Regions from separate parts of the Pseudarthrobacter sp. AB1 genome, predicted to be linked through region 2. Evidence: riboswitches for the same ligand, from Rfam matches in the RefSeq annotation. Region 2 holds a riboswitch; each other region holds the start of a gene.

Region 1 (7,616 bases), on a different contig from region 2:
CAAGGGTGCACTTGTCGGCAGTGGGTCCCGGTCTCCGGAAGGGATTGCGGCGGCATCTGCCTTCCAGGATCTGTTCGCACGTGCGGAACGGGTCCAAAGGAAAGAGCGCCGGGGGCCGGTTGCTTTGACCACCAGAACGGCGATGAGGCTCGTGACAGGGATGGCGAGTACCAGCCCCACGGAGCCGACCAGGGTTCGGACTACTTCCTCGGACATCTCGGTGCTGGTCAGCGCCTCCCCTAGTGGGCGGCTGTAGAGCATCACAATGATCATGATGGGCAGGGCGGCGCCTGCGTAGGCGAACGCGATTGTATAGACGGTGGAGGCAATATGATCGCGTCCGATCCTCATCGCGGAGCTGAAGAGCTTGCGGGCAGAGGTTTCCGGGGCCAGTTCGTAGAGTTCCCATACCGCGGACGATTGGGTGATGGTGACGTCGTTGAGGACGCCAAGTCCGGAAATTATGAGTCCGCACAGGACGATGCCCGAGATCGAGATGTCGCCCGATATGTTGGCCAGGGTGGCGGCCTCAAAGTTTCCGCCGCCCGACAGGTTCGCCGCGTGCGTTGTCCAGGCCGCCAGCAGCGCGGTGATGCCCAATCCGAACATTGTCCCCAGCAGGGCGGTGGACGTTCGCGCTGAGAACCCGTGTGAGAAGTACAGCATGCCTATCATGATCACGGTCGAGCCTACGACGGCGAGAAGCAGCGGGGGTTTGCCTTCCACCAGGCCCGGGAGCATGAACCCAGCCAGCACAGCGAACGCGCCCACCAGTCCAATCAGAGCCCGGAGCCCGCGCCAGCGGGCCACCGCGACCACGACCACGGAATACAGGACGGCCAGCAGAAAAATCGGCACGGTACGGACGAAGTCGACAAAGATGAACTGGGGTGTGGTCTGGCTGGTGCTGGCGCCTACGGATGCCGTCAAGTCCACGTAGCTGATGTTGTCTCCGGCCTTTACCCCATGGGACTTCGCGACGTCCGGGTTGATAACCACCTTGACCGGGCTGCCGCCTTTATCCGGCTCGGTAAACGCAAACACACAGTCGGAGGCGTCCTGTCCGCGGGCATCCGGGCTTGCTTCCTGCGTACAGCTTTCCTGAACCACGCGGTGGATCTTGCCGGTCTCAAAGGTCGCACCGGGCGCACCGGCGTACGGGTTGGCAAGGGTGAGACCTTCCCTGCTCCCCGAGGGCCACATCAGGATCATGGCGGCCAACGTCAGCAGTGCCAGAGGTACCAGCACGGCGAACAGCAACCGGTTTGCCCGCCGCCGCAGGGCCACCGCGCCCGGTGACGGATCCGGCTCGGTAAGAGAGTGGGCGTGTCCGTGGCCCATCAGCAGTTCAACCTCACCCGTTGAACTCTACGGCTCAAGGAGCCCTTGCCCCGCCCCGACAGCTGTCGGGGCACCGGTCATGACGTCCGAGAATCCTGGGCCGAAGGGAGGCGCCGGCTGCCGGGGGACCGTGTTGTGGCGTGTCCGTTGGGCAAGCGTGTCCCATGTCCTGCCCCTGTCATTCGCCCTGCTCAGCCTGCGGATGAGCGGCCGCGCCGTGTCCTTCCCCGGGTTCCTTCGTCAGCTCCCGCCCCGGGCTGTCTCCCCGGGTCCGGACCATCCGCACGATGATGGCTGCAAGCAGGCCGGCCGCCATGGTGACAAGTCCCCCGACACCGATGTAGAACAAGGCGGGCGCGATGGCGGGCACGGCCGCAGAGGCGTCGGCGGCCGCGGTAATGACCCACCAGTACCCGGCTGTTGCTGCTGTCCAGATCGCTCCGGCGATGCTGACGAGCCAGGACAACGGGGAGAACCATCGGGGGCCGGCTCTGTAGGAGAGCGCCACGGCCAGGGTCCCGGTTCCTGCCGCAGCCAGGACGAGACCGCCAAAGACGAACCGGCCTGCCAGAATCCCCACCAGCACGCAGGCTGCGCCGATCAGGACAACCCGTCGGGCCGGAAGCGGCATCCCCGTGCGGCCAGCTGGTGCTCCTCCAGGAGGCGTGGTAAGGGAATCTTCGTGGTCATCGCTGCTCATACGGTTCTCTGGTCCTCACGGGTTTGGTGATAGTGCGTGGCATGTTCGCATCAGACTGGCGAATTGCTCAGTGTCACCCCATGCTGACACACGGGTAACACCGGCATTGGCCTCCCGTCACACTCACGCATACCCCCTGGGGGTAGTTGCGGGCATACCCTTAGGGGGTATAAATTGGTTATATGCATGAAGAAATTGCCATCAGCAAGGACGTTTCCGAGGACACCGGCACCGCCGTGGGTGCGGACCACGGGTACACCAGCGAGAAGGACGCGTATCTGCGTCGGCTTAAACGCATTGAGGGGCAGGTGCGCGGGATCGCCCGGATGGTGGATGAGGATTCGTACTGCATCGACATCCTGACCCAGGTCGCGGCCGTGAACAAGGCCCTGCACGCGGTCAGTTTGGGCCTGTTGGAAGAACACATTGGCCACTGCGTCGTCAACGCCGCGGCGGAATCCGACGAAGCCGGCGGGGCGAAAGTCAAGGAAGCAACAGAGGCCATAGGGCGTCTGCTGCGCTAGCAACGAAGGGGAATCGCCATGAGCATCAATACAACGGTCAACATCTCGGGCATGGACTGCAGCCACTGCGTTGCCTCAGTCACCGAAGAGCTTCAGAAGCTCAACGGCGTTAAGGAAGTGGCCGTCGAGCTGAACAAGGACGGACTTTCGGTTGCCACGATCACCTCGGCGTCCGATCTGGAGCCTGAACAGATCAACGAAGCCATCACGGAAGCCGGCTACGTCCTGGTCAGCAGCGGGACCTAAGGATGGCCGCCGAAACCTTTACCGGGACCCGCATCATCGAACTCGACATCGAAGGCATGACCTGCGCCTCGTGTGTCGCCCGGGTCGAACGCAAACTTGGCAAACTCGACGGGGTCGAGGCCAGCGTGAACCTTCCCCTGGAATCCGCGCAGGTCACCGTTCCGGACTCCATCACGGACCAGCAGATCATCGATACGGTCACAGCCACCGGCTACTCGGCACGACTCAAGGCAGCTCCCGGAACGGGCGAAGGAGGCGGCCTCCGGCCTGAGGATGACCCGGCCGTGGATGGCCTGGACGATGACGATCGGCCCGCCTCTGCCGCAGCCGCCGCCCTGCGTCCGCGGCTGTTGCTCGCTGCCGTTTTAACCCTGCCGGTGGTGATCATTTCCATGGTCCCGGCCGCCCAGTTCCCGCACTGGGGCTGGGTGGCCTTGGCGCTGAGCCTGCCCGTGGTCAGCTGGGCCGCGTGGCCATTCCACCGTGCCGCAGCGGTCAACGCCCGGCATCTGGCATCCACCATGGACACCCTGGTGTCCATCGGCGTGAGTGCCGCCTTCCTGTTTTCGGCCTGGCAACTGTTCGTGGACCCCGCCCTGACCGAACACGCTGGCATGGACATGAGCGCCCATGCCCTGTACTTCGAAGTCGCCGCCGTCGTCACGACGTTCCTGCTGCTGGGCCGCTACCTGGAAGCCAGCGCGAAACAGCGCGCGGGCAACGCGCTGCGGGCACTACTGAACCTGGGGGCGAAGGAAGCAATAGTGCTCCGCAACGGGATCGAAACCCGGATCGCCGCCGACCAGTTACAGCCCGGCGATGTCTTCATAGTCCGCCCGGGCGAAAAGATCCCTACCGACGGATACGTCATCGAGGGTCAAAGCGCCGTGGACACCTCCCTGATCACCGGCGAATCCTTGCCGGTGGAGGTCGGGGTCGATGACACGGTGATCGGTGCGACGATCAACACGAACGGACGGTTGCTGGTAAAGGCCACGCGGGTGGGCAGCGAAACCACGCTCGCGCAGATGGGAAGGCTGGTCAGCCAGGCCCAGAGCGGCAAGGCCCCCATTGCCCGGCTTGCTGACCGGATCAGCTCAGTCTTTGTCCCCGTCGTCCTCGGCATCGCGGCCGTCACCTTCGCGTCATGGTTCTTTGCCACCGCTGACCCGCAGTCCTCCTTCACCGCCGCGGTCGCGGTCCTGGTGATCGCCTGCCCCTGCGCCCTGGGCCTGGCCACGCCCACGGCACTGCTGACCGGGACGGGACGCGGCGCACAGCTGGGCATCCTCATCAAGGGCCCGCAGGTCCTCGAAGACACCCGGACCGTGGACACCATCGTGCTGGATAAGACCGGAACGGTCACCAGCGGACAGCTTTCCGTTTCCGCCGTGCAGTCCTTCACCTCGACGACCGGGGAGGAGATCCTTGCCCTGGCAGGAGCCGTCGAAGCCGCCAGCGAACACCCGATCGCCCACGCCATCGCCCGCGCAGCCAAGGCCAACGCACCGCTGCTGCCCGTCACAGCTTTCGACAGCGCACCGGGTGGGGGTGTGCGCGGGACCGTGGACGGCCGACGGGTGGTTGCCGGCCGGGCCGGCTGGCTGGAGGATAACGGCATCACTCCCGCCGCGGACAACTACACGGCGCTGCGGTCACAGGAGGAAGCCGGCGCGACCGTCATCTGGGTCGGCATTGATGGTGAACCCGAGGGAATCATCAGCCTCACCGACACGGTCAAAGAAGGATCTGCGGCCGCGATCGGACGGCTGAAAGCTCTGGGGTTGCGGCCCGTCCTGCTGACCGGGGATAACGCATCGGTCGCCGCCGCCGTGGCCGCCCAGGTGGGTATCCCGGCGGAAGATGTGATGGCCGGAGTCCTGCCCGAGGGCAAGGTGGAGGCCGTCCGGCGGCTGCAGGCCGGCGGAGCCATAATGGCGATGGCCGGTGATGGCGTGAATGATGCTGCCGCCTTGGCGCAGGCTGATCTGGGCATCGCGATGGGCAGCGGCACCGACGTGGCGATTGCCGCCGCGGACCTGACAGTGATGGGCAGCGACCTGGGCCAGGTCGCGGACGCCATCGAGCTCTCCCGGCGGACGCTGGCCACGATCAAGACCAACCTGTTCTGGGCGTTTTTCTACAACGCCGTCGGCATCCCGGTCGCGGCCCTCGGTCTGCTAAATCCGATGATCGCAGGAGCCGCCATGGCAGCCAGCTCTGTGCTGGTGGTCAGCAACTCCCTGCGGCTGCGCCGCTTCACCGGACAGAAGAGGACGGGGACCCCGATCGTAGCGGCGCGCACACCGGTCCGCTGACCAGGCATCAGGATGCCCGGCCGCAAGAGGAGCGATCCTGCGAAGGGCATGGAGAAGGCCGGTGATGCGCTGCCCCCAAGGCAGCGAATCACCGGCCTTCTCGTTGTTGGTTACCCGGCGCGGACGAAGGTGACTGAGCCTTTGGCTGTCATCCACGTCAGGGGGTGGACTGCGGTTTCGTTCTTGCCGTTCAGGCCCGAGCTGAGGACCTGGCCGTTGCCGACGTAGATACCCACGTGTCCGGGCTGCATGACCATGTCCCCGGGCTGGGGGTCCGTGACGACGGTGCCGTAGTTCATGAACTGCATCGGTCCAAGATCCCCGACGGGGATCCCGGCAGCATTAAGGGCGTTCTCCACCAGTCGGGTGCAGTCCTGGATCATGCCGATCTGGGCGTAGGCGGCCGAAACCATGGTCGCGTTCACCCCTCCGGCGGCCGGAGCAGCAACCGGCGCAGCAGCGGGGGCTACGGTGATGGTAGCTTTCGCCGGCGCGGCGGAAACTGCCGGCGCGGCTGCAGGCTTGGGTGCGGGGGCTGCGGGCTTGGGTGCCTCCACGACGGGGGCTGGTGTGGTGCTGACAGCGGGTCGCTCGTAGGAGATCCTGACGGTCGCATCGGCGCTCAACGGCGCCGGAGCCTGACTGGTCACCTCAAGGTTTGAAGCCGGTTCGGCATCGCGCTGCGCGGGGGCTTCTGCGGCCTGCGCGGCGATGCCACTGGTCAGAACCAGGCCGGAAGCAGCTGCGATAACGGCCGCCTGGCGGCCTACACCTCCGGCGTTGTCGGCGAATGTCCTGGACAGGGCCGCGAGCGGGCTTGCCTGGACGATGACCGCGCGGTGGCGGCCGTGAGTTCTGCGAATGGACATGAAGTGGCCTCTCCCAATGCCTGCGGGGTGAGCTGTCGGATTCGGATGGGAGTCACCCGGCCGCGGTCCTGCACCAAATGCAGTACAGCGGCTTCACCCCAAGGCCTGCCCGAAGCAGGCCACAAATTGGGTTCCCCGTCTCTGCCGGACGAAATATGCGATCGGATCCCGGGCCGCGGCAGAGTTAGGCAATCAGCTCGGGAGTGCCGCCTTCGGAGAAAACCGGCACGAATTCGACCGTACAGGAGAGCTGACCCAATGTCACATTTGAATAACGGGGCCACCCGAGGGCAGAGGACCCCGGCCCGGTGATGCAACCCGACCCCGGCCTGCCGGTCTAAACAGGGGTGCGCCGGGGGCCCGGCCGCTCACGCCGGCTGTTCGATCTCCGCGAGGGGACGCCGGCATCCACCTTGCCAAGAATACCCCATGGGGGTATCATTCAGGTGTTGTCAGTGAAGTGGTTTGTCCAGGCCGGTGCGCTTTCCGGCCGTTACAGCCGTTCAACCCCAGCGCGTCCCCATGATTTCTCTTGCACAGGACCAAACTGACATGTGTGCACTCGAAACCCGGACCGGGCTGCCCATCGTGGCCGCTGAACCGTCCGGATGCAGCTGCTGCTGCTCCACCGCTTCCCGGACCTGGCGTCGCCGGCACTTCAAGGCAGCGACTACTCCGTCGAAGGAATGACCTGCGGGCATTGCGTCCACAGCGTTGAAAAGGCAGTGTCCGCCCTCGCCGGAGTGGAGGCCGTCACCGTCGAGCTGGTGGCCGGAGGGGCAACCCGGCTCAGCGTCTCCGGCACCCCTACCAAAGCGGAGATCCGGGACGCTGTCACGGCCGCCGGGTACAGCCTCACCAGCAGGTAGTCCAACGCCCGCCCTGACGGACAGCGCCGCTGCCGCCGTCAGGGCAGACTTTCCAGCCAGGAGAGGGCAACAATGGAAGATCACAATCATCACGGCCCTGGACGCCCAGTTGTTGCGCAGGGTGAAACTGAATGCTTCCCAGGTTCGTTGAACTGTAAGCCCGGCAGGGTAGGATCCCTGCCGTACCCTTAAACCCATGAATGGCTACGGAAGGAGGAACACCATGGCAGCAACCGGATCCGTCCGCGTCACGGCGTTCCTGACCCGTGCCGTTCTGCTGACGGGATTCCTGGCCATTGTGGCCGGGATCCTCGGTATGCACATCATGACCGGAGCCCACTCCATGCCGACGGCCACCCCAGGCATGGATACGGCCGTTCAGCAGATACAGAACCCGGTCAGCCATCCCGGCCGCGCCCCTGCACAGTCTTCCCAGACGGCCTCCGCGGCCGGGCCCGGGATGCTTGCCGGATCAGCTTCCTCGTGCGCCGATGCCACCAATGCCGCCGGCTGCCAGAGTATGTCGGCGATGGACGCGGTCTGCGTCCTGTCCCCGGCGAACACCTCCCTGTCGGCGCCGCTGCCCGGCACCGCACCGCTCCAGACCCCTGACACGAATGCCCTCGCCAAGGCAACTATCAGTTATTCCTTCCCGCCGGAGAGTCCTTCCCCCGGCGACCTCTGCATCAGCCGGACGTAAAGCTGCGCTGCGCCGTGTCCTGCCCGGCGCACCCTCCACGCCACGCTTG
Region 2 (7,616 bases):
CGCGGTACTGAAGTAAGGACTAGATCGAGTATTCCGGAGCGGCCCAGACAATCACTTCGGGGTGCTCGTAGAAGCGGTAGCCCTGGCCGCGGACGGTGCGGACGGTGTTGGCGAGGCGGCCCAGCTTGGAGCGGAGCCGGCGGATGTGGACGTCGATGGTGCGCTCGTTGGGGACTTCCTCGGCGTTGCGCCACAGGCCCTCGAGCAGCTCATCGCGGCCAACCGTGCGGGTGCCGTTTTCCACCAGGTAGTTCAGGAGTTCGAATTCCTTGAAGGTCAGGTTCAGGGACTCGCCATCAAGGTGGACTTCTCGGCGGGCAAGGTCGATCAGGACACCGGACGGACGCGGGTCCTGGGGCTGCTGAAGCCGGGCAGTCTCGGTGCGCTTCTGTGCATTCACGGTGGGGTCACCAAAGGTGGACCGGACGACGTCGAGCGCGGAACCGGGGGTGCCGGCCGGGGCCACGGCAACGGCCGCATAGCTTTCGGCGCCGGTCACGAGTGTCTGTGCGTAAGTGCGGATTTCCTGGGCAAGCTTGGCAATGGAGGTTCCCGCAGCCGCTGCGGTTTCCTCATCGATGCCCATGTAGAGGACAAATCCACGGGCAACGGTGTCGTTGGCGACGGGCCGCACGGCGTTTGGACCAGCGATAACCGGGGTGGGCGCGGTCAGCGGCGCGGCTTCGGCAGGCTGGACAGCGCGGAGTTGGCCGTAGGAATTGGGATTGTAGCCTTGCGGTGCGTAGCCGGGGGCAGGAAAGCTCGCGCCGGGGGCTGCCGGGACGAATGCCGGCCGGGCGCCGAAGCCTTGGCGGAGGCCGGAGGCCTGGCCTGCCTTGCCTGCGTTACGGACGGAGATGTGGACGTATCCGGATGCAACTGACATGAATGCTTACCTCAATGTGAATGGCCGTCATCGCGGCTCGAATGCTGAATTTCCCCGCAATGAGATCTGGGGAGGGCGCCCTACGCTGGGCTGGGGGGCGCTGGGCTTGGGGGCGAATGCCTAGGAACTTCGTGGGGTTAGAAGGTCAGGCGTGCATTCGACAACAGCGCATGTCGGCAGCAGCGGATGTGCTGGGCCAATATTCTGCGGCTGCAGGTGCTGTTGAGTTCTTGTTCACAATTCAAAGTGTGCAACGTAACAATGCGAACTTGCAAGTAACAATGGGTGCGTTGTTCCGCATAGTGAGACAAAATACGGATTTGTGTCATGGGTCACCATTCTGATAAGACGACAAAATGGCGATTGATGTCCGTCAAGGGTGCGTAAATAGCCTCCCGTTGCGAATAATCTTCGTCCAGCCCCTGCGTTAAGCCGTTAAAATTCACCGCAGCATGGCTTGCCGACATTGCTGGCTGCCTATTGCCGCCTGTCCAGCGGAAACGGCTCCGTCCCGCGCATTATCTGCACCCGTCCCTGATCACTCAGCTCGCTAGGCTGGGATTCACAGCGTGCGCACAGGAACCCCATAGCGCGGGCTAACCGAATGATCGGAGAGTTGTCCCATGGCCACTTCGCACTCCATGACCAACAACCTCCCGCAGCTGACCCACCCGGACGGCTCCCCCATCCGTGCCCTGGTGGTTGACGACGAACCCAGCCTCTCCGAACTGATGAGCATGGGGCTGCGCATGGCCGGCTGGTCTGTTGCCGTTGCCGCCGATGGCCCCGGGGCCGTGAAGCTCGCCAAGGAGTTCCGCCCGGACGTCCTGGTGCTGGACGTGATGCTGCCGGGCTTCGACGGCGTTGAGCTGCTGGGCAGGATCCGCGCCTTCGCCCCGGAGGTGCCTGCCCTTTTCCTGACCGCCAAGGACGCCGTCCAGGACAGGATCCTGGGCCTCGCGGCCGGCGGGGACGACTACGTGACCAAGCCGTTCAGCATGGAGGAGGTCCTGCTGCGGCTGCACCGCCTGGTCCAACGGTCCGGCGTTGCCGCGATGGACACAGCCGAACTTGTGGTGGGCGATCTTGTCCTCAACATCGACACCCGCGAGGTGACCCGTGCAGGCGATGACCTCCAGCTCACGGCCACCCAGTTCGAACTGCTCCGGTACCTCATGGAGAACCCCAAACGCGTCATCAGCAAGGCCCAGATCCTTGACCGCGTCTGGAACTACGACTTCGGCGGCCAGGCCAACATCGTGGAACTCTACATCTCATATCTGCGAAAGAAAGTGGATGCCGTACATCCGCCCATGATCCACACTGTGCGCGGCGCCGGATACGTCATCAAGCCGGCGGACTAGGCCGTGTCCTCACCGCGAGCAACCCCAACACCGGCCCGGAGTTGGCTGAAACCTGACACGTGGCATCTGCGCACGCGACTGATCCTCTTGGCCATGGCGCTGCTGGTTGCCATCTGCGGCGCCGTGGGCCTGTTCAGTTACGCTTCCATGGACTCCTTTCTGACCGGCCAGCTGGATGAACAACTGAGCCAGGCCGCCAAACTTTCGAACGGTCCTGGCCGTCCGGGCCTGGGCGGATTCAACGGCCGGACAGACCCGCTCGACGCCCGCGGGCAGAGCGTGGGAACGCTGAATGCGCGGATTCTGGACAGCCAGATCCCCAGCGGCGGCTTCCTGAACTCGGACACAACACGCCTGGCGCTCGACGCGGAAGACAAGCAAACCCTGCTGGCGCTGACCCGGAACGGCTTTCCTGTGGACCGTTCGCTGTCCCACGGGGATTACCGGATTGTGGCCGTGGAAACCGGCTACGGCGACGTCCTGGTCACGGGACTTCCGCTCGCTGCCAAGGAGAGCACGCTGGCGTCGCTGGTCTGGACTTTTGTGTTCGTTTCCCTTGGTGGCCTGGCGCTGATCGGGCTGGCAGGAACCGTGCTCATCCGGCGCACCATGAAGCCGTTGGAGCAGCTTTCCGAGGTGGCAACCCGGGTGGCCCGGCTCCCGCTGGACGCGGGCGAGGTGGCACTCGCGGTGCGCGTCCCGGCGTCGAACTCCAACCCCGGAACCGAAGTGGGCAGCGTAGGGCACGCCCTCAACCTGATGCTGGACAACGTGGCCAGTGCCCTCGAGGCGCGGCAGCGGAGCGAGACCAAAGTGCGGCAGTTCGTTGCAGACGCGTCCCACGAACTGCGCACGCCGCTTACCGCCATCCGCGGATACACGGAGCTGATGCGGATGACCGAGGACTTCACACCGGACGGCCGGAAGTCCCTGGCCCGTGTCCAGAACCAGTCCGAGCGCATGACCACCCTGGTGGAGGACCTGCTCCTGCTGGCCCGGCTCGATGAGGGACAGCCCCTTAAGCTCAGCGAAGTTGATCTCACCCAACTCGTGATCGAAACCGTCAGTGACGAGAAAGTCATAGCTCCGGACCACCGCTGGCGCCTTGAACTGCCTGACGAACCGCTCGCCGTCACCGGTGATGCTTCCCAACTGCGTCAGGTGCTGGTCAACCTGCTCTCCAATGCGCGCAAGCACACGCCACCCGGAACCACAGTGGTCACCGCTGTCACGAAGTCTGACGATGGCGCCGCAGTGGTGACGGTAACGGACGACGGCGGCGGCATCCCTGCGGAGTTCGTGGACCACGTTTTCTCCCGGTTTGCCCGCGCAGACGCGGCCCGCAAGGGCACGGCACCGGCCTCGGGCGCCGGGGCGTCGGAGGGCACCAGCGGCCTGGGCCTGTCCATTGTCCAGTCCATCATGGAGGCCCACGGCGGGAGCGTGGCAGTGACATCGCGGGCCGGGCGGACAGAGTTCGCCCTACACTTTCCTGCCGGTGCCGCGGCACGCGCAGCCGAATCCCGAATGCCGCAAGGCGACACGCCATCGTCGTGACTCCTGTTACCAAAATGAGACTTAAGCGTCCAGCTCCTGTACCGTAGAAAAGGTGCGGATCCCGATTGGGCCGCATATCCGGATGACGCCAAGCTCTGCCGCTTCCCGGATTCCGTTTTCAGAGGCAGAGGCGGGGGACCCACCGTCCCGGGCACCAAGAGCCCTTTGGGGTTAAGCCAACACGTGATTGTGCCGTGTGGCCGGATGCCCTCATCCGAACCCGACAGCTAACTCCGCAGGTGTGAGAGGCGATCCATCATGTCTGAATTCAAGGTAGAAACACGCCCGCAGGGCGACCCAAAGTCCGGCAGCCACCGCAAGCAGACCCGCGTCGGTGCAGCTATGTCCCCACTGTCCAAGGAAGCCCGGATTCCCTCCGTGGGCCAGCGCGTCGCCGTGTTTGCGACGGCGTGCGCCATCCTGGTCGGCGTCAGCGCCGCAGCACACGCTTCCGAATCCGCGTCGCTTGCAGCCAGCGCGGACCAGTCCGCCGAAGAAGCCAGCGCCCAGTCGACGCTGAGCTTCGAAGCAGCCCAGATCCAGACCCCGGCCGAGCCGGAAGCTGCACCGGCCGAGATCAACGTAGCGCCACAGGCTGCCGAACCCGCACCCGCCCCAGCCCCGGAGGCCGCCCCGGCACCGGCTCCCGAGCCTGTCCCGGCACCTGTTGTGGCCGTCAACGACCCCGCAGGAGCCCAAGCCTACGCCGCCGGACAACTGGCGACCTACGGCTGGTCCGCTGACCAGATGCAGTGCCTGCAGACGCTGTGGACCAAGGAATCCGACTGGACCACCACGGCCACCAACGCCAGCAGCGGCGCGTACGGCATCGTCCAGTCGTTGCCTGCTGAGAAGATGGCGAGCGCCGGCGGGGACTACCTCACCAACTACCGCACGCAGATCAACTGGGGCCTGAACTACATCCAGGAGCGCTACCAGTCACCGTGCGGCGCCCTGAACTTCCACCTGTCGCACAACTGGTACTAGGCCGACTCGAGTCCCCCGGGCCGGCGTTAAAGGCTGGCGTCAAAGCCGGAAAGAAATGATCTGCCGGCCCGCAGCGTCCGGTTCCACGGAGACTGTCACTGCACGGTAGTCCGGGATGTGGAGCACTCCTGCCGGCAATTCGCCCGTGTTGGGGCCCACGGCCACAGTCCGGATCCCCGCAGCAACACCGGCCGCGATTCCGGCGGGTGCATCCTCGAACACAAGGGCATCCGCCGGCTGCACGCCCAGCAGCCCGGCTGCCTTCAGATACCCTTCCGGGTGCGGCTTGCCCCGTGTGACCAGTTCCGCCGTCACGGCCGTGGCTGGCATGGCGAGTCCCGCGGCGTCCATGCGGATGTCTGCAAGGGTCCTGTCCGCTGAGGTCACCAGTGCCACGGCCTCGGCCGGGAGGCTGCCAAGCAGCTCGGCAGCCCCCGGCAACGCGACGATACCGGAAGTCCGCACCCTTTCCATGGCGCCGAGTTCGGCAGTGAGCGCCACAACGTCAGCTCCGGCGGGCGCGAACCGGCGCACGGTATCCGCAGCCTGGATGCCGTGCGAAGTGCGCAGGATTTCGGCGATGTCCAGACCGTACCGGGCTGCGAATTCTCCCCATACCTCTTCTACCACTGCCGTGGAGTCCACCAGTGTGCCGTCCATATCGAAAAGGACGGCACGACAGGTCAGTGTTCGTGTGGCGGCAGGTGTTCGCGTGGCGGCAGGTGCGGGGATGTTCATGCTGCCTATTTTGCCTCACACGCCACAGGCTTAGGCGTCACGGCCCGGGATGTACTGCACCGCCCACTTGTTGCCGTCGGGATCCGCAAAGTAGACGAAGTGCCCCCAGTCCTGCACGTCAATGTCGCTGACCTCCACCCCCTTGCCCTTGAGGAGGTCGTGGGCGGCCCTGGATGTCACTGACTACCATCTGCAGGCTTGGCGCCGTGCCTGGAGGGGCGTCATTGAGGCCCTCGCCGAGACAGATGGAGCAGGCGGAACCCGGCGGGGTCAGCTGGACGAAGCGGATGCCTTCCATGGGCCGCAGGTTAACTGCGGCGGCGGGAATGCGGAAGACCTAAATTCTGGAGCAGCCCATCACTAGCCGGCAATGCCGTACAGGCGGTCGCCGGCGTCGCCGAGCCCCGGAACAATGTAGGACTTCTCGTCGAGCCGTTCGTCGATGGACGCCAGCACGATGGTGACGTTCGCCTCGGCGAGTTCCTCTTCGAGCTTGGCCAGGCCTTCCGGCGCGGCCAGGAGGCAGATGCACGTGACGTCTGACGCGCCGCGCTTGAACAGGAACTTGATGGCTTCGCGCAGGGTTCCGCCGGTGGCAAGCATGGGATCCAGCACAAAAATCTGCCGGTCCGTCAGGTCTTCCGGGAGCCGCTCCGCGTAGGTGATGATGTCCAGAGTTTCCTCGTCGCGGGCCATGCCCAGGAAACCCACCTCAGCGGTGGGGACCAGTTTGGTCATGCCCTCGAGCATGCCGAGCCCGGCACGCAGGATGGGAACCACCAGCGGCGTGGGCTTGGTGAAAGCGGTGCCCACGGTGGTGCTGACCGGCGTCTCAATTGTGACCGGCTGGGTGCGGACCTCGCGGGTGGCTTCGTAGGCCAGGAGGGTCACCAGCTCTTCCGTCAGCTGCCGGAAGACCGGCGACGGAGTGTTCTTGTCCCGCAGGACGGTGAGCTTATGGGCGACCAGCGGGTGGTCCACAACGAGAGTGCGCATGCGTCAAAACTATCACCCACGCGGGCAGCCTCCGGCCGGGAATCAGCTCGACGGATCATCCCGCAGGACGGGGTGTTCGAACGTCGGTGCCGGGCCCGCGTGCTCGCGTTTCCGCAGCACGTGGAACAGCCGGTGCGCCAGGATCACGATGCCCACCCAGGCAAGGCCCAGGAACCAGCCGGCCATCACATCCGTCAGCCAGTGGTGGCCCAGAAACACCCTGCTCAGGCCCATGGCGATGATGAAAATCACCCCGGCGCTGATGGCCGAGATGCGCGCCCACAGCATTTCGAACTGGAGGCACATGACGTACAGCACGACACCGATCACCACCGTCGTGTTGAGGGTGTGTCCGCTGGGAAAGGACGGCGAAGTCTCGTACGGCGGGACCGCTTCGGAGTGGTCCGGGCGGGTACGGCCAACCAGGCGCTTGCCCACCGTGGTAGCCACTGTGGAGACAGCCGCGGCCCCGCCCACCAGGATGATCGGCCGCCAGGTCCGGCTCAGGAACGTCAGCCAGCCGGTCAGTAAGCTGGCCAGGATGGGCATGCCGATGCCCCCGCCGATGTTGGTAAAAGCGGTTACCCCGGCATCCAGTGCCGGGTTCCGCAGGCTCTGCGACAGCTCCAGCGCGGGCAGGTCCAACGAGGCCAGTCCTGCGTCATCCACTACGTTGTCGTAGACCTCAGCACCCAGCAGTGCCAAGATAACCACCAGCAGACCACCCACCAGCATGGTGAGCCACAAGGCGGCATACGGCTTGAACCATTGGCCTACACGGCCGCTGAATGTATCGCCGTCCACGAGTTCCTCCTGGCGTCGGTGGGTGTCAAGGATGGATATCTCTCGAAACTATCATTGAGCCATGGCCGCTGTAGGAAAGAACCACCTCGAATGGATGGGTCTTGCCCTCGACGAAGCCCGGCGCGCCCTGGCCACCGATGACGTGCCCATCGGCGCAGTGGTGATAGGGCCCGACGGCGCCGTGCTCGGTTCCGGACGGAACCAGCGGGAAGAGTTGGGAGACCCCACCGCCCACGCCGAGGTGGTGGCCATCCGCCAGGCTGCGGACAGGTTGCGTGCCTTGT
Region 3 (7,616 bases), on a different contig from region 2:
ACCAGCCCGGAACTGAAGTCCGCGCTCCACCTGATCGATCCCGCAGCGGCAGCGGTAGCGCCCGGACGTGCGGATCAAGACAGCACCTACGGAGTTGTCCTGCTCAGCAACCCCGATCTGATGGACTTCAAGGCTGCCGCAGACGCCGTCAAACCTGGCGGCTGGATGTGCGTTGAAGTCCGGCGTTCTCTGTTCCGGCGGTCCGGACCCCGGACGCTGAAAGGCTGGAAACACGCCTTTATCCGCAGCGGTTACCAGGAAGTCAGCGCGTACTGGAATGCGCCGTCGCTGGACCGTACGGCCCGCATCGTTCCAGTGGATTCGGCTGCCGCTATCAGGAACACCCTTTCACTCCACAAGGATGTCCGTTTCGGCGCCGCCAAAGCCCTCGCCGCACGGCTGGCACTCATGCTCCATCTCTTTGACCTGGCTATTCCGGAAGGAACTGTCACGGGCCGCCGCCCCTCGGCGGAGGAGCCGCAATGACATTCGTTGACCGGTTCCTGGCAGAGCGCTATGAGGAGCTTCAGCTCGAAAAATACGGCATTGGCAGGCAGTGGGAGACCGTCCTGCTGACACCCAGATTCATCACGTCCCGGCACGTGGTGGCACTGATTTTCGCGGCAGGAGCGAGGGAGCCCAGCCTTGTGGTGAAGGTGCCGCGGCAGCCGGGCGAGAACGACAGCGTGCGGCACGAAGCCAAGGTTCTGAGGCAGCTCGGCGCCGGACCTGCCACCGGTGTCCCGCATGTGGTGACTGTCTGTGACGTCGGCGCCCACACAGTGCTCGTGGAAACCGCTGTGACTGGAGCCCCCCTTGATCCCCGGCTTGTGGTCGCGGACCTATCGGGCGCCGTCAGCGCGGGGACGGACTTTGTAGACGCGCTGCCGTGCACGCAGGCAGCAGCCCAGAATGACGGATGGTACGACCGGACCATTGGCGAGCCGCTGCAGGCTCTCTGCCGGCTGGTTGCGGACGAGCCGGAAACCAAGGAGCTGGTCAAACGCACTCACGAGCTTCTGGCGCCGCTGCACGACGTGCCGTTGCCCGCCATCGTGGAGCACGGGGACTTAAGCCATCCCAACCTCTTCCTTCGGGACAACGGAACCTTGCAGGTGGTGGACTGGGAGCGGGCCCGCACCGATGGTGTTCCGGGCCATGACCTGGTTTTCTACCTTCAGTACCTCAGCGAATCCACTGAACACGCATTCCATCGGGGCGCGCAGATAGCGGCCTTTGAGAAGGCGTTCGGCGCAGGCGGGTGGGCATTGGTACCGCTCGCCGCCCATCTGAGGCGTCGGGGGGTGGACGCCGGAGTGCTTCCAATGTTGGTTATTGCCACCTGGGCCCGGTCGGCGGCCACGCTTGCGTACCGACTGGACCGCCAGACGGGCCCTGGGCCCGAAACAGACCAGGTCCGCCTGGCAGTGGCCTCCGATCGGGATTTCTGGCTATGGCGGCACGTTGTGACAGGCGTGCTGCATGAGCGCTAGGCCCGGCGCGCAAGCTTCAGCAGTTCCCTGAGCAGGGCCGGGAATCCCAGCCGCAGAATGGCGTACACCAGCCCGATGGCCATGACCACCACGACGGCGGTGGTCATTATGGGACCGAGGAACGGAAGTCCCAGTGTGCCCAACCCGGCCACCCCAACAGCGGCCCCGCAGACCACGCCCGGGACGACGGCGCCGGCCAGGCGGCTCGCCCGGATCTTGATCACCCGGGCCGCGACAGCCTGCATGCCGCAGGCGAAAACAAACGCCACTGTCAACTGCGCACAGGCGACGCCGACGATGCCCCATTGGGCGGCGACGAACAGGACCGGCACGAGGATCACCAGCCGGGCCACGGAAATTCCGATGGAGAGGCCAGGGCGTCCAAGCGCCTTGTAGACGTCGTTGGCACCCGCGCCGAGGGACCGCACTGCTGCGTACAGGGCGAGGAAAACCAGCGGCAGCACCGCCTCGGTCCATTTCTGTCCGAAAAGCAGAGGCACCAGAACCGGAGCCAGAACCGCCAAGCCCACGCCGGCGGTCACCCCATACAGGGTCTGGATCTGGACACTTTTCAGGTATCCGCCGCGAAGCCGGTCTGGATCGCCGCGTACTTGGGCATAAAGCGGGAACAGGACCGTCGAGAGGACAAAGAAGACGTTGAGGATCAGGGCTTCGGGAAGCCGGAAGGCCAGTGTGTAGTAGCCCAAAGCCTGCGCGCCCAGCAGCAGACCAATGATGAGGTAGTCGACGTCGAAAATCAGGCGGGCAAGCAGACTGCTTCCCGCTACAGGCGCCCCGTAGGCGATGTTGGCCCGGAGAGCATCTTTGCCCACGCGCCAGATCTGCCAAGGGGCGTTTTTGCGGACCAGAAACCAGCAGGTGACGGCATAAGCAACGGACCCGGCCGCCGTACCCACGGCCAGTGACCACGCGCCGTTGCCCGCAAAGGCCAGGACCAGGGTCACGGTTCCCATGGTGGCAGCCCGGACCACGGGTGCCAGGGTCAGGGGCTTGAACTTCAGATCCCGTCGCAGCAGGGCTTCCGGGACCGCGCCGAAGGACGTGGCCAACACAGAGATCCCCAGTACTTGGACCAGTGGCCCCACACCTGGCAGATTGAAGAGGCTGGCAATCCACGGCCCGGCCAGGACGATGGCGGTGGCGAGCACACCACCGAGCAGCACGGAAATCAGCAGGGCGGACCGTGCCATGACTCCGGTTCGTGGCAGATAGACGAGCGCCTGGGCCACACCGGCGTCGGCAATGGTCTCGGCGTACGCCATAAGGACCAAGGCAAGCGCCACCAGGCCGTACTCCTCGGGGGACAGGAGTCGCGCCAGAATGATGGTGGTGATCAGAACGATTACCCTGCCGGAGATGAATGCCAGCCCCTGCCACACTGCTCCGCGGACGCCTGCGCGGGTTAGATCACCGGGAGCGAGGCTCATGCCGGGGACCTTCCGTGCAGGATGCCGGCGGAATCGGACTTGATTGCCTTGCCGATCTCATCCGCATATTCCTGGGCCACCGTCCGCCACGTTCGGAGGGAGGCTTCGTCCGCTCCCGGGCGGTGCCATCCGCGCGTCGTCAACCGCCGCACGATGTGATCGGCGAACTCCTGCGGGTCAGGTTCAACGGTGAGCAAAGGGTGGGCAGCTTGCTCGCGGGCGGCCACGGGCGTCGCAACGACGGGAAGGCCAGCGGCCAGGGCTTCCCGGACAGAGTTCCGGATGCCTACCCCGTGCTCATCGGGAAAGACGGCGACGTCGGCGGAGTGGAAGACCTCCAGGACCGACGGCACGTTGGCCAGGACATCCACCCTCGGGCCAGCCAGTGCGCGGACGGAGGGTGCGGGTCGTCGCCCGGCGAGTACAAACCTGGCATCCGGAACCTGTTGCCACACCAGCGGGGCAATTTTGTTGATCAGAACGCCCACGCTGTCGACATTGGGGCCGTAGTTCAGACTGCCGACAAAACAGGCCACGGGACTGCCTGCTGTGGAGGCCCGACGCGTCGACCGTTCGGCGCCGTTGGGGATACTCCTGGCGGGCCGCGCGAGATGCTCGGACCATGAGACGGCATCCTGGGCTCCGACGGTGAGGAGCCGCGCACGCGGCGGCAGCCTCCGCTCGGACCGCACGGCAAGGAATTCCCTGAAGCGGTATGCGGGCCACAGCGCGTGGGCGACGGATGTCTCCATCGCGGCACGGATGGACCATGGATCCACCGTCTGCAGGACCAGGGGCCCGGTTACGGAGTGGGCGAGAAACAGGGCATGCGGACCGTGGATCAGGGTGGCTTCGTGGGCAGCTGAAAGTTTAGCCGCGGTGGTGTGCGCTTTGGCGGTTGAGCGTTGGTGCTTTCCGAAGCCAGTGAGGCCTCCGAGAGACAGGATGGCGGCCCAGCCGCGTCGACGGGTGGGCATCACGTGCACGGTGTTGCAGCGAGTGCGAATTTCGGCCGGCACATCCACCGGCCCCGCGAAGGTTAGGAGCGTCACAGCTATGTCCGCGGGCAGGTTCCGCAAGACCTCGAACGGGATCATGGAACTGCCGTCCCCCAGCATGGGGTCGCGGTTGGGCACGCTTTCTGTGATGTACAGAAGCTTCATTGCAAGAGTTTACGTTGCGGGTGCGGTGTTCTGCCTGAATGGCGGCAACAACTGCGGCTTTACACAAAATTAAAGAAAGCGAACGACGGCAGGATCCTCCCGCCGTCGTCCGCTCACATGATGGCGGTACTACTTCCAGGCGCGCACGTAATCAACCTGGACCTGTGACGCGGCACCATAGGCAGCCGGGGAGCTGCCTGAGGCGCCGACGTTGAGGATGATGTACTGCGGTGCACCGCCGTCGTCGGTGGCGTAGGACTTCACCTTCACGCCGTCGAAGTAGACGTCAGCCGAGTTGGCGGTCCGGTGCAGCCCGAAGGTGTGGAAGTCGTTGCCCCAGTTGCCGGGAACCGTGCCCTGGTTGTGGGCGCCCGACGTCGAGTGGTAATTGACGGTCATCTTTCCGCTCAAAACCTCTGCGATGTCGTTCTCACCATTGGTAGGCCATTTCTGACCATTGGTCCAGAATGCAGGCCAGTTGTAGAGGTTTGTGCCGTCGCCGGGGAACCGGATCCGGGCTTCGACGTAGCCGGTGGTGAACTCGTAGCCAGTGGTGGCCCCGCCGCGCGGATTGGTTGAAACCAACGAACCTGAGGTCGCCGATTCAAGGGAGAGGACGAGGTTTCCGCCGCCCACGGAAACGTTGCTGGGGCTGGTGGTGACCTTGTTCATGGTGCCGCAAGTCGGGGCGAACCAGCAGTTTGACCATTTGGCGGTGTCAAGGGCAGTGCCGTTGAATTCGTCGGCGAAAGCCATTGTCCAAGCGCCGGGAACGCCCACCGGCATGGCGCCGGTAGTTCCGGTTGAGGCCAGCGGCGCCACTGCGGGCGCAGGTGCCGGAGCAGCAGCAGCCGTTGTCGTCGCTACCGGGGCGGGTGCGGGAGCAACCGCAGGCTCTTCAGGCGCAGGCGCAGGCGCCGTGGTCGGATCGGGGGAGGGGTCCGTGGCCGGCAGCGGTGCCGGAACAGCGTTGGTGTCGCGCTTGACCTGTCCCGGAGCCTGGTCACGCTTGGACGTGTCCGCGACGCGGCTCAATTCGGCACTCTGCGGTGCCTGGTCGGAGACCTGGCCGAGGGATACGACTCCCAGCAGGGCGGCAAGAGCGGCCGCGGTCAGCGACATGTTGCGCTTGGACTTGGCACGGACCGCGGACTTCTTCAGCACAGACCGTCGCTGGGTGGGCGACGCGGCTTCGTCAGAATATGGGCGCGCGTGAGTGCGCGGCTGATCATTGGATGCAGACATAAGTGATTGCCTCTCAACGCCTGCGGAGTTAGCTGTCGGGTTCGGATGAGGCCATCCGGCCGCGTAAAGCGGCTCCACCCCTAGGGTCGGCTTAATGCCGTGCCCGGACACTCTGGGTCCCCCGCCTCTGCCTAAATATGTTGTGGATTCCGGGCAGCGGCAGAGCTTGGCGTCTGCCCGGTTTCGGGCCTGGAAGGTCGGCCCACCTGATCGACCGTACACGACAGGATTCGATTAATCACAATCAGGTAACGGAACTCTCAGTTGCGGTGCGTCCCCTTGCGCCCGGCGGCAGGTGCTGTGTTCTAGCGCTGTTCGATGGGGTGGGCCGGGACGCCGACCCACGTTTCGCCATCGGGCACGTTGCTCAGAACGGCGGCACCCATACCAACCGTGGCGTAGGCCCCCACCGAAGTCCGTTCACGGACGCTGCAGTTCAGCCCGAGGTAGGCCGCCCGACCAATCCGGACTCCCCCGCCCAGCGACACGCCGGCGGCGAACGTCGCGAAGTCAGCCACGTCGTCGTCGTGCGTAAAAGTCACGGAAGGCATTGCCACAACATGGGTTCCGATCGTGACGGAGGCCGTTAGGGACACGTTCTTCAGGAGAATGCTGCCGCGGCCGATCCGGCAGCCCTCCGGGCACTCCACGGTGGGATCGATCGCAGTGGCGTAGCGGGCATCGCGCAGGCCCAGGGCGGCCAACCGTTCCACTACGGCTTCCCGGGACTTTCCGGACGCCAGGCACACCAGCACCAGCGCATGGGTGAACTTGGGGGCATCGTCAATGGTTCCCAGCACCGGCGCGCCGTCCACGGTGACGCCGGCCATTTCCCTGTTGTCGTCGAGCAGCCCGACCACGTCGTACTGACCGCTGGCACGGACCATGGTCAGAACTTCCCGGGCCAGCCCGCTGGCGGCGACCAGAACCAGTTCGCTCACCGGGGCATCCCGGCAGCGACCCGGACGCTGTTCATGACCCGGTTCAGGCTCACGTTGTCCAGACTGTGGAAAATAGGGAGTACCAGCGTCCGGTCGGTCAGCCGTTCAGTGTTCTGGAGCCCTGCGTTGCCCGTTCCGCGCCAGCGATAGGCAGGCTGTCGGTGCGCCGCCATGGTGCCGCGGCGGGCTGATATCCCGCCCTCGGCCAGGCGGGCCAGGAGCCCTTCACGGTCCGTCGCGAAGTTGGGTAGGACTTCAAGCCAGAATGACTGGAAGTTGGTGGTCCCGTATGGTGGATCGGCCACAAACCGGAGTCCGGATAGGCCGGAGAGGCCTGCCTCATACCTCGCGGCGATTTCCCGGCGGCGAGCCACTATCCCGGCCAATCTCCCCAGCTGCACGATGCCGATGGCGGCCTGCAGATCCGTCATCTGGTAGTCGAAGCCGACTTCGACATACACCTCCGGCGCAGTCGGGCGGGCCCTGCCACGGTCCGCCGACGGCACGCTCAGGGAGTGGCCGCGCAGGCTCCTGGCCCGGGCCGCCCAGTCTGCCCGGTGGGTTGTCAGCATGCCACCCTCGCCCGTGGTCACCAGGTTGTCCCGGTGGAACGACCACACGGCAATGTCCGCCCCCGTGCCCACGGGCCTGCCCTTGTATTCTGAGCCAACAGCCGAGCCGGCGTCTTCGATCACGAGGATTTCGTGGCGATCGCACAACTCGCTGACGGGGTCCAAGTCAACCGGCATGCCACCCTGGTCCACCACGATCACGGCCCGCGTGTCAAGGGTCAGTGCGGCCCGGAGCGCAGGTGCGGTCACGGTGCCGGTGGCCGGATCCACGTCGCAGAACACGGGCCGTGCCCCGACATACGTCACCGCATTCGCGGCGGCGATGAAGGCCAGCGATGGAACAACCACGTCGTCCCCGGGGCCGATACCGGCCACCACCAGGGCCAGGTGCAGCGCGGTGGTGCTGCTGGAGGTCGCCACCGCGTGGCGCACCTCCTGGACGGCGCTGAACTGCGTCTCGAACGCCTGGACCTTCGGCCCCTGGGTCAGCATGCCGGAGGCGAGGACCTCCGCCACGGCGCGGGCTTCGTCCTCGCCGAGCCAGGGTTCCATGACGTTGATGCGGGCCAGGACGGTTTCAGCCGTCATCTGGCACCGGCCTTCGCGGCGGCCGTTCTCATGTCCGAGTCCTTCCCACATTCGTCCAGGGGGTGCGCAGTTCGTACTGCAAAATTAGTCTGCCGGGTGCCGTTCCGGTGCGGAAAGCCGGCTGCCGTGTGGGCATCGGCCCGGATCATTGCGGGAACTGCGGGTA
Region 4 (7,616 bases), on a different contig from region 2:
GACCGACTGCTGCTGTCCACCCCGGGTCGTCAGTCTGGGCTTCGATCAAAGGTGAAGCCACAGGCGCACCGGTACATCAGCACGCCCCCGGACGGCTCCGGGGGGTGACTGACCGATGCCTCCGGGAAGAGAAGTACAGGCATTTTGTCGGCCGGGACCAGACGCATAGGCTCACCGCAATGCATGTGGGTGGCCAGCATTCGCCGCAGCTGCGGGTCGTCGACCGGGCTCCCGGACGCGGCACCTATCCCGGCCAAGGTGCCGCCGGCAGGAGGGATGGACCCCTGACGCGGGCCTGAGGGCTGCCTGGGTTTCATTTATTCCTTTCGACGGAAGATGGCGCCACGGTCGCCGAGCGATTCGTGGCGCTGGTCGCGCCCCCGACACGGATTAACGATTCGACTGGCACTTTCCTCCCCTTGGATGCTCCGGCGGCAGAGCTCAGGGACGCATTGGGGGTTGCCTTAAGGCCGGGATGCCGCCGGGCAGGCCTTCCCTCGGGTGCCGGATGTCGTTGGATCTCCGGTCACCGTTGGGTAGGGCCGTGGGGCAGGGTCAGCCGAGCGAGCCGAGAAGGTCGTTGCATGCCCTTTCGCAACGGCGGCAGGCCTCGGCGCAGAGCCGGCAGTGTTCATGCATGCCTGCGTGTTGTTCGTATTCCTCGGCGCAGGCCTTGCAGATGGTGGCGCAGGCCTGCAGCACCGCGCGGGAGACGTTGGCGTCATAGCCGGTGTGGCGGGAGAGGACGTTTGCAGTGGCCGCGCAGATGTCCGCACAGTCAAGATCGGTGCGGATGCATTTGGTCAACTCGGCGACCATGTCTTCGCCGAGGCAGGCATCAGCGCAGGCGGTACAGGCCTGTGAGCAGTCAAAGCACGCCGCAATGCATTCGGCGAGCATGTGCTGATCGATGCCGCCGAGATCCTTCGGGTACGCATCGAGCATCTTGTGGGTGCTTCCGTGTGTCATTTCTTTCTCTCTTTCCAATATTGAACGGGAGGAACCTGGTGCGGAGACCAGCTGATGTTTTCTGATGTGCCGGCTGTTTGGCTGATGTTCTTTCTCGGGCCTCCTTCTGATCGGCTGAAGGCAGGACCCAAAGGGCGGCCCGCACGCGGTGTCTACGCCAGCCAGGTCGAAGGGTGCCACTTGCCGGCCATATGGCCTGGCGTTCGCGCGGCCGGACGGGGAGAACGTGCGCTTTATGTCCGACTGACAGACAGTTGAGTTAGGGTTAGCGCCTGCCAGCTCAGCGGTGCTTGGGGCCTGTTGGCGATGTGGGATGCCGGGGGCCGGGCGCGCGGGCCAGCGGAATCCGGTATGAGCGTTCCTGACCTTGGCTGCGCCGCGTCGGTCACAGCAACAGGCCACGACCGTGGACTGACTGCCCGGGTGTCTCCGGTCTCGTGGCATCCTCTGCGCGGGCCCCCGCGGAGCACGTCGGAGGCGGATTGGGCTCCGACTGGGCTCACTCTGTTCGAACGTCCCCGAGGGTTCTCCTGTCCCCCGGGGATCGCAGTCTCGGGCTGGCGCTGTGCGGCGGCGCCAGGCCTGGGGTCTGACACGCCCACCACGTGTTCCTGTCCATCGCAGAAGGTAACTGGCCCGGCCGAAAGGAGGACGACCACGAGGCAGGAAAGGACAGCCCGCGGCGCCGCAAGCCTGCGGACCAGCAGTGGAAGCGTCGAACGTTGAAGGGCCATCTGGTCTCTCCTGAAGGCAAGTCCCGCCCAGCGTAACCTTCCGGTGCCCCGCCAGTCACCATGCCTGTCCCCTTAAGCCCAGAGCGCTTTTGATAACGGATTTGTAACTTAAGCCGACGCTTCGCTAAAGTTGGATAAGCACATACCCCCAACGGGTATGGATGTGACCGCTTCGCCAAACCCCGCCGGCGGTCCGTGAACCTGATCTTTCTCAGGCGGGGGCGGAGGACCCAACTTTGGTGCGTAATGATGCACCTTGGGGTGAAGCCGACCCTGTGACTGCGCGTCCTGATCGCGTCCTGCAGGGCAGCCGGACAGTCCACTCGTCCGAATCCGACAGCTAACTTCGCCGGCGCCGAGAGGACCGCTATCTTGCCTGCCCAGCCAAAACACGGCCGTCGCCGTGCCCTTCCGGCCGCTGCCTCACCACGCCGCCGTCCGTTTTTCCAGGAACCAACGTTCCGGCTACGCGGCCAGCAGTTCGGCCTAACAGCAGCCGTCACAGGAATGATTGCCCTCACTGCTCTGTCCGCGGCGCAGGCTGACTCCGGCAGCCGCGCTGCGGCCCAGGACAGGCCGGCGGCCGTGGCAGCCGCGGCTCCGGAAGCAGCGGTTACGGCAGCAGCTGACACTGTTCTTACCTTTGACCGCCCGGAGGTGACCTCCCAGCCGGCGCCTGCGCCCGTTGCCCCGGCGCAGTCCGCGGGGGCGGTTAAGGCACCCGAGGCTGCCCCCGAGCCCGTGCCGGCATCCCCATCCACGGGGTTGCGTTCCCCGCTCGCGTCGATTAACGTCAGTTCCCCTTTCGGCTTCAGGATCAGCCCGATCACCGGGGCCGTGGGGGAAATGCACACCGGGATCGATCTGACCGGGGCGTGCTCGACGGCGGTCTTCGCCGCCGGTTCCGGCACTGTCACCGAGGCCGGCTGGAGCCCGTACGGTGGCGGCAACCGGATCGTCGTTGATCACGGCAACGGGCTGAAGACCACTTACAACCACCTGGCCAGCATCGGTGTCTCCCTCGGACAGGCCGTGGTTCAGGGCCAGCAGATTGCAGGGGTAGGCACAACCGGTGCCTCCACCGGCTGCCACCTTCACTTCGAGGTCATGGTCAACGGCCAGACCGTCGACCCGGCTGCCTTCATCTAAGAGGCCCGGCCCGCAGCCTTTTAGATGGCTGCGCTGACTGCTTGCGCGTGAAGGCGGCAGCCGCGCGATGAAGCGGTACAGTTGCGGGTGCGTCCTGCACCCTGTTTTTGACTTTCCTGATGGACCTGCGCTCACTGCCAGTCAGGGTTCCAGACCCGGGCGGATAACGCAGGAAGGCCGTCTGCGGGCGCCCACATATCGAGCCGGACAAAGGACTATACAGTGCAAATCCCGATGGCAGCCGCAGGCCTGTACGCCCTGGCCACGACGCCGGCCCCGGGTCCCGGGAACGAAGGGCTGAGGCCAGGGCTGGATGCGGATCAGGTAACTCCCGGATTCCTGGGTTTCGCGATGACGGCGTTCATGGTCATCGCAGTTGTCCTGCTCATGGTTTCCATGACCAGGCGAATCCGGCGCGTGCGATACCGGGCGCAGTTTGAGCAAGGAAGCGAACCCGTTTCGGCAGGGACGGACGACAACGCCCCCAGCCAGCATGGGATCAACAGACCCGAGGCGACCAACGGAACCGGACGGGGCGGCGAAAGCCCCGGACGGGACTGAGGCCGCGGCTCCCGCGGCAGGCTAAGTCGTCCAGGTCCTCGGTGGTTCCCGCTGATCACCTGGCCGTGAAGGCTATGGCGGACATAGCCCCGGCCGGGGGACATTGAGTGGCGATGTCCGCCGCCCTATTGTCCCTGGGAGCCGTCGCGTGGATTTTTTAGTCAAACGGTTGCTCCGGGTGTGCCCCGGTCCACACCCGGTACCTGTCTCCTCCTATAGGGCTCATCTTCCTATTCCTCTCCTGAAGGACCTTTGCTAGACCAGCCACGGAGACGCTCTGGACTTCCGACGCATGTCCGGAAGGCCCTGCCGCCTGGGTCCACTTGGTTTCCGGTCGCTGACCGCTAACCCGGTGCCACGGCTCCTGTAATGAGGGATTTGAGGATGCTCTGGTCGGCCAGGCCCAGGATCCGCGCCGCGACTCTGCCTTCTCTGTCCAGAACGAGTGTGGAAGGGACAGCCTGGGGTGGAACGTACTGGGACATGGCCAGCAGGATGCCCCCGTCTTTGTCGTGCATGCTGGGGTAGGTGACGCCGAAGGTCCGTTCGAATGCGGCGGCGGTAGGTTCCTCATCACGGATGTTCACGCCGAAGAAAGAGACGCCTTGTGTTTTGAACTCCCTCGATAGCGCCTCCAGCCGTGGAGCTTCGAGCCTGCACGGCGCACACGCGGCGTACCAGAAGTTCAGGACGATCACTTTTCCGGCCCAGTCGCGGGAGTTCACGGCTGTCCCGTCGTACAGTTGCCCCGTCAGCACCACCGGGGGTTTCCGTTCGGCTGCAGCATATTCGGTGACGGAGCCGTCCCCGGCGATGTAGTTTTTGTTGTCACCGGCGCTGGCCTGCCGGGCGAGGGTATCCGTGGAGCCGCAGCCCGCGAGCAAGGGCAGGCCAAGACCAAGTATTCCCAGGGAGAGAAGACGGCGGCGGGGTAACCCGGCCCTTTGCACGGGTCCTGGGGCAGCGGGTGGGGCCGTCGAGGGGCGGAACTCATGCATGATTTGTCCTTTGATAAAGGCCGATGCGAAGTTGAATGGGGTCGCGGAAACGTGGGACCCGCAGGGCAGCGGTTGCGGCGGTCGCCGGTGTTCTCGAATGTCAGTTCTCAGGCTCGTCAGGGCGTCTGCTGAATGGGACACCGTGATCGGCCTGAGCGTGGCGTGTTCCATCTCCGTGTCCCTAAGTGCCAATAAAGCGATGGGGAGCGGGAGTAGGGGAGCGGGCTTTGCGCATCACTGCTGCCCCCCGGTTGTGCGTGGTCCGTGCAGGTGTTCGTGGTTCGGCGCCTCCAGCTGGGCGTCGGTGAGGCTGTCGAAGGAGCTCGCTTCGTTCCGGTCGCTGCGTGCGAAACGGACGAACATGAGGATGATCAGGGGCACGTCGACATGAGGGTCCCGATCATGGACAACAGGGTTGTCTTTCCCGACCCGGAGGGCCCCATCACGAGCACAATGTCCCCGGCATCAACGCTGAGGGAGACGTGGTCCACGGCGGTCACCGCCGTGTGGCCGGCCCCGAAGGTCTTGGACACGTCTTCGACCGAGACGACGTTCATGCCCGGAACACTTCCGCCGGGTCAATGCGGGCCAGCCGGCGGACCGGCAGCAGCGAGGACACCACCGCCATGACCAGGGTGACGCCGAAAATCCAGGCGGCATCGAGCCACCTAATTTCCGTGATGAACTCCGGGACATAGATTCCCGCGGCGGAGCTGACGACCAGGGCCAGAACCGCACCGACGAGGTACCCGAGCACGGCCGCGGCGACCGCCTGCTCCACCACGACGGTGTAGAGCTGGCGGTTGCTCACCCCGATGGCCTTCAGAACCCCGTACTCGCGGGCTTTTTCGATGGTCGAGGTGAAGATGGTCAGGCCGATCACGGTCATGCCCACCGCGATTCCGATCAGCAGCAGGACCAGGATGATCGGCAGGAACGTGTCACGGACGATGTTCGTATTGTTTTCCACGAACCTGTCCTTGGTGATGGCATCGACCGCCGGGTCGGCTTCGATCCGGGACGCGACGCCGGCAGCGTCCGCGTTCGCTTTCAGTGTGACGAGGAAGAAGTTGGTCGCTCCGGGCAGTTGGAGGATGCTTTCGGCGTCGTCTTTGGTGGCGAACGCGAAGGAGAAGCTGAGGATGTAGCCGCCCTCGGAATAGCCGGCGACTTTCAGTTCCCTGCCGGCGACCGGGATGGTGTCCCCGATCCGGATGTTCTCGCTGCGTCCGACCACCCCGTCAATGATGATTTCGCCCTTGTCCGGGACGGCCTTGCCCTCGACCACCCGGGCGGGCGCTCCGACGTTGTTCTCCGTGTCGTCGGCAATAACGTAGAGGTTGATGTCCTTGCCGTTGTGCGCGAACGCCACACGGCGCCCGCTGAACGGTTTGGCCGAGGCAACCCCCTCAATGGCGGTGAGCTTTTCCCTGACGATCAGGGGCAGCACCGATGGGGTATGGAACATGTCCGTCGCGCCGGTCTGGGTAATCCAGTAATCGGCCGGCACGGTCCGGATGTATTCGCCGATCTTGTTGCTCCAGCCCTGGTACAGGCCCTGGATGCTCATGATCAGCAGCACGCTGAAAGCCACCCCGCCGACGCTGATCAGGAGCCGGGTCTTTTCCTGGAGCAGGTTCTTTATGGCCAAGAACAGCATGGCACCACTTCCCGGGTTGTATCCGGCCGCCCGGGCATTACAGCCCCTCCTGCGGTGTCCGCCCTCGACTGCCGGCGGTCCGCCGTCCGAAGCGAGGGACGAACCCGAGGACCTGGCGCCGGTAGGCGGCATACTCGTCACCGAACTCAGCCTCGACCATCCGTTCTTCCTTCCGGTCCAGGCGCAGGTACACGATGACCAGGACCGGGAACATGAGAAGGGTCAGCAGCGTGGGCCATTGCAGCAGGAACCCGGCCATGATGGTCAGGAACCCCAAGTATTGGGGGTGGCGCAGCCTTGCGTAGACACCGGTCACCGCCAGCCGGTGGTCCCGCTGGGCCGCGAAGAGGACCTGCCAAGACACGTATAGCAGGATGAACCCGGCCGCGATCAGCACGTTGCTCAAAATGTGCAGCGGGCTCAGGTGCGGATCCCCCTGCCAGCCGGTGAGATCCTGCCACAAATGACCCGAGTTGTGATTCAGGAGATCCCCACCCGGCATCCGGTTACCCAGCCATCCCGAGAGCAGGTAGATCGTCAGCGGGAAACCGTACATTTCGGTGAACAGCGCCACGATGAACGCCGAAAATCCGCCCAGCGCCCGCCAGTCCAGTTTCGTTCTGGGACGGACGAAACTGAACGCAAAAATGATGAACACGGCCGAATTGATGATCACCAGCCCCCACAGGTCATACCCGTAATCAGTGGACATGGCCGGCACCTCCTCCGGGCCCTGGCCGGGCAGGCCCTCCCCGGGCCTCCTGCCCGCCGTGCCCCTGATGGGAGCTGCCGTGTCCGCCGTGGCTTCCATGCCCGAACATACAAAAGCTCATCACCAGCACCACACCCAGATAGGGCAGTGCATCCAGGACATGGAGCCAGTGGTTGGTGATGAGGTAGATCGCCGCTGCGGTGATGAGGACTATCAGCAGCGTCTGTGTCCAGGGCTGTAATGGGCCGCGGGACGGAATCGGGCGGCGTGCTTCAGGGAGACGCGGATCAGGAAGACTGCTCATTCCTTGAGTGTTGACCCGCCGGGCCCTGTCCGCAAGGGCCTGACGGCCCCGAAGCCCACCGGAGGCCGACGCTGTGGGACCATTGCATATAATACCCCTAGGGGGTATTATATGGGTGTTGTCAGTGACGTGGTTTGTCCAGGCCCCCGGGCCGTTACAGCCGTTCATCCCCAACAGCCCCCCCCTTTACATCCACCCTCTCGAAGGAAAACTGACATGTGTGGAACCACCGAATCACGAACCCAACTCCCCCTGGCCTCCGCCGCACAGCACGGCTCCAGCTGCTGCTCCCCCGCCGCAGACACCCAGGCCGGGGCTTCGGCGACAGTCAAGGCGGAGCTCCACGCTTCCGGTGCGCAGTACGGCGTGGACGGGTTGACCTGCGGACATTGCGTTCAGACCGTTGAGAAGGCTGTGTCCGGCGTATCAGGGGTCCAGACCGCAACCGTCGATCTCGTCCCGGGCGGCACGTCCCGGCTGACCGTCACGGGCACTGCCGCCCGGGAGGCCCTGGCCGAGGCAGTCCGGT

The links. Region 2 has a riboswitch for cyclic di-AMP ahead of DAD99_RS05405 (hypothetical protein). Riboswitches for the same ligand answer to the same signal wherever they lie in the genome.
Region 1: it holds a riboswitch for cyclic di-AMP, as region 2 does, so the genes downstream of both, DAD99_RS18735 (NlpC/P60 family protein) here and DAD99_RS05405 (hypothetical protein) in region 2, are expected to answer to the same signal.
Region 3: it holds a riboswitch for cyclic di-AMP, as region 2 does, so the genes downstream of both, DAD99_RS09030 (family 16 glycosylhydrolase) here and DAD99_RS05405 (hypothetical protein) in region 2, are expected to answer to the same signal.
Region 4: it holds a riboswitch for cyclic di-AMP, as region 2 does, so the genes downstream of both, DAD99_RS18630 (M23 family metallopeptidase) here and DAD99_RS05405 (hypothetical protein) in region 2, are expected to answer to the same signal.

The regions. Positions count from the first base shown of each region.
Region 1 covers NZ_PZKO01000067.1:114,727-122,342, reverse strand. Annotated here, with positions in the region: gene DAD99_RS18760 (YibE/F family protein) at 1-1,341, opposite strand, end outside; gene DAD99_RS18755 (hypothetical protein) at 1,520-2,041, opposite strand; gene DAD99_RS18750 (metal-sensitive transcriptional regulator) at 2,224-2,565, shown strand; gene DAD99_RS18745 (heavy-metal-associated domain-containing protein) at 2,584-2,811, shown strand; gene DAD99_RS18740 (cation-translocating P-type ATPase) at 2,814-5,129, shown strand; gene DAD99_RS18735 (NlpC/P60 family protein) at 5,240-5,998, opposite strand; cyclic di-AMP (ydaO/yuaA leader) riboswitch at 6,002-6,199, opposite strand; gene DAD99_RS18730 (heavy-metal-associated domain-containing protein) at 6,607-6,867, shown strand; gene DAD99_RS18725 (hypothetical protein) at 7,091-7,567, shown strand.
Region 2 covers NZ_PZKO01000018.1:42,720-50,335, forward strand. Annotated here, with positions in the region: gene DAD99_RS05390 (winged helix-turn-helix domain-containing protein) at 20-886, opposite strand; gene DAD99_RS05395 (response regulator transcription factor) at 1,510-2,250, shown strand; gene DAD99_RS05400 (HAMP domain-containing sensor histidine kinase) at 2,344-3,807, shown strand; cyclic di-AMP (ydaO/yuaA leader) riboswitch at 3,884-4,060, shown strand; gene DAD99_RS05405 (hypothetical protein) at 4,066-4,794, shown strand; gene DAD99_RS05410 (HAD-IA family hydrolase) at 4,834-5,532, opposite strand; partial or broken gene DAD99_RS05415 (VOC family protein) at 5,563-5,836, opposite strand; gene upp (uracil phosphoribosyltransferase) at 5,893-6,528, opposite strand; gene DAD99_RS05425 (phosphatase PAP2 family protein) at 6,571-7,263, opposite strand; gene tadA (tRNA adenosine(34) deaminase TadA) at 7,394-7,616, shown strand, end outside.
Region 3 covers NZ_PZKO01000032.1:83,381-90,996, forward strand. Annotated here, with positions in the region: gene DAD99_RS09010 (hypothetical protein) at 1-486, shown strand, start outside; gene DAD99_RS09015 (aminoglycoside phosphotransferase family protein) at 483-1,493, shown strand; gene DAD99_RS09020 (lipopolysaccharide biosynthesis protein) at 1,490-2,941, opposite strand; gene DAD99_RS09025 (glycosyltransferase) at 2,938-4,104, opposite strand; gene DAD99_RS09030 (family 16 glycosylhydrolase) at 4,234-5,349, opposite strand; cyclic di-AMP (ydaO/yuaA leader) riboswitch at 5,353-5,531, opposite strand; gene DAD99_RS09035 (NeuD/PglB/VioB family sugar acetyltransferase) at 5,655-6,290, opposite strand; gene DAD99_RS09040 (DegT/DnrJ/EryC1/StrS aminotransferase family protein) at 6,287-7,450, opposite strand.
Region 4 covers NZ_PZKO01000067.1:94,143-101,758, reverse strand. Annotated here, with positions in the region: gene DAD99_RS18635 (four-helix bundle copper-binding protein) at 556-969, opposite strand; cyclic di-AMP (ydaO/yuaA leader) riboswitch at 1,868-2,070, shown strand; gene DAD99_RS18630 (M23 family metallopeptidase) at 2,076-2,852, shown strand; gene DAD99_RS18625 (hypothetical protein) at 3,075-3,413, shown strand; gene DAD99_RS18620 (TlpA disulfide reductase family protein) at 3,758-4,411, opposite strand; gene DAD99_RS18615 (hypothetical protein) at 4,646-4,792, opposite strand; gene DAD99_RS18610 (ATP-binding cassette domain-containing protein) at 4,783-4,968, opposite strand; gene DAD99_RS18605 (FtsX-like permease family protein) at 4,965-6,071, opposite strand; gene DAD99_RS18600 (isoprenylcysteine carboxylmethyltransferase family protein) at 6,109-6,783, opposite strand; gene DAD99_RS18595 (DUF2933 domain-containing protein) at 6,773-7,087, opposite strand; gene DAD99_RS18590 (heavy-metal-associated domain-containing protein) at 7,304-7,616, shown strand, end outside.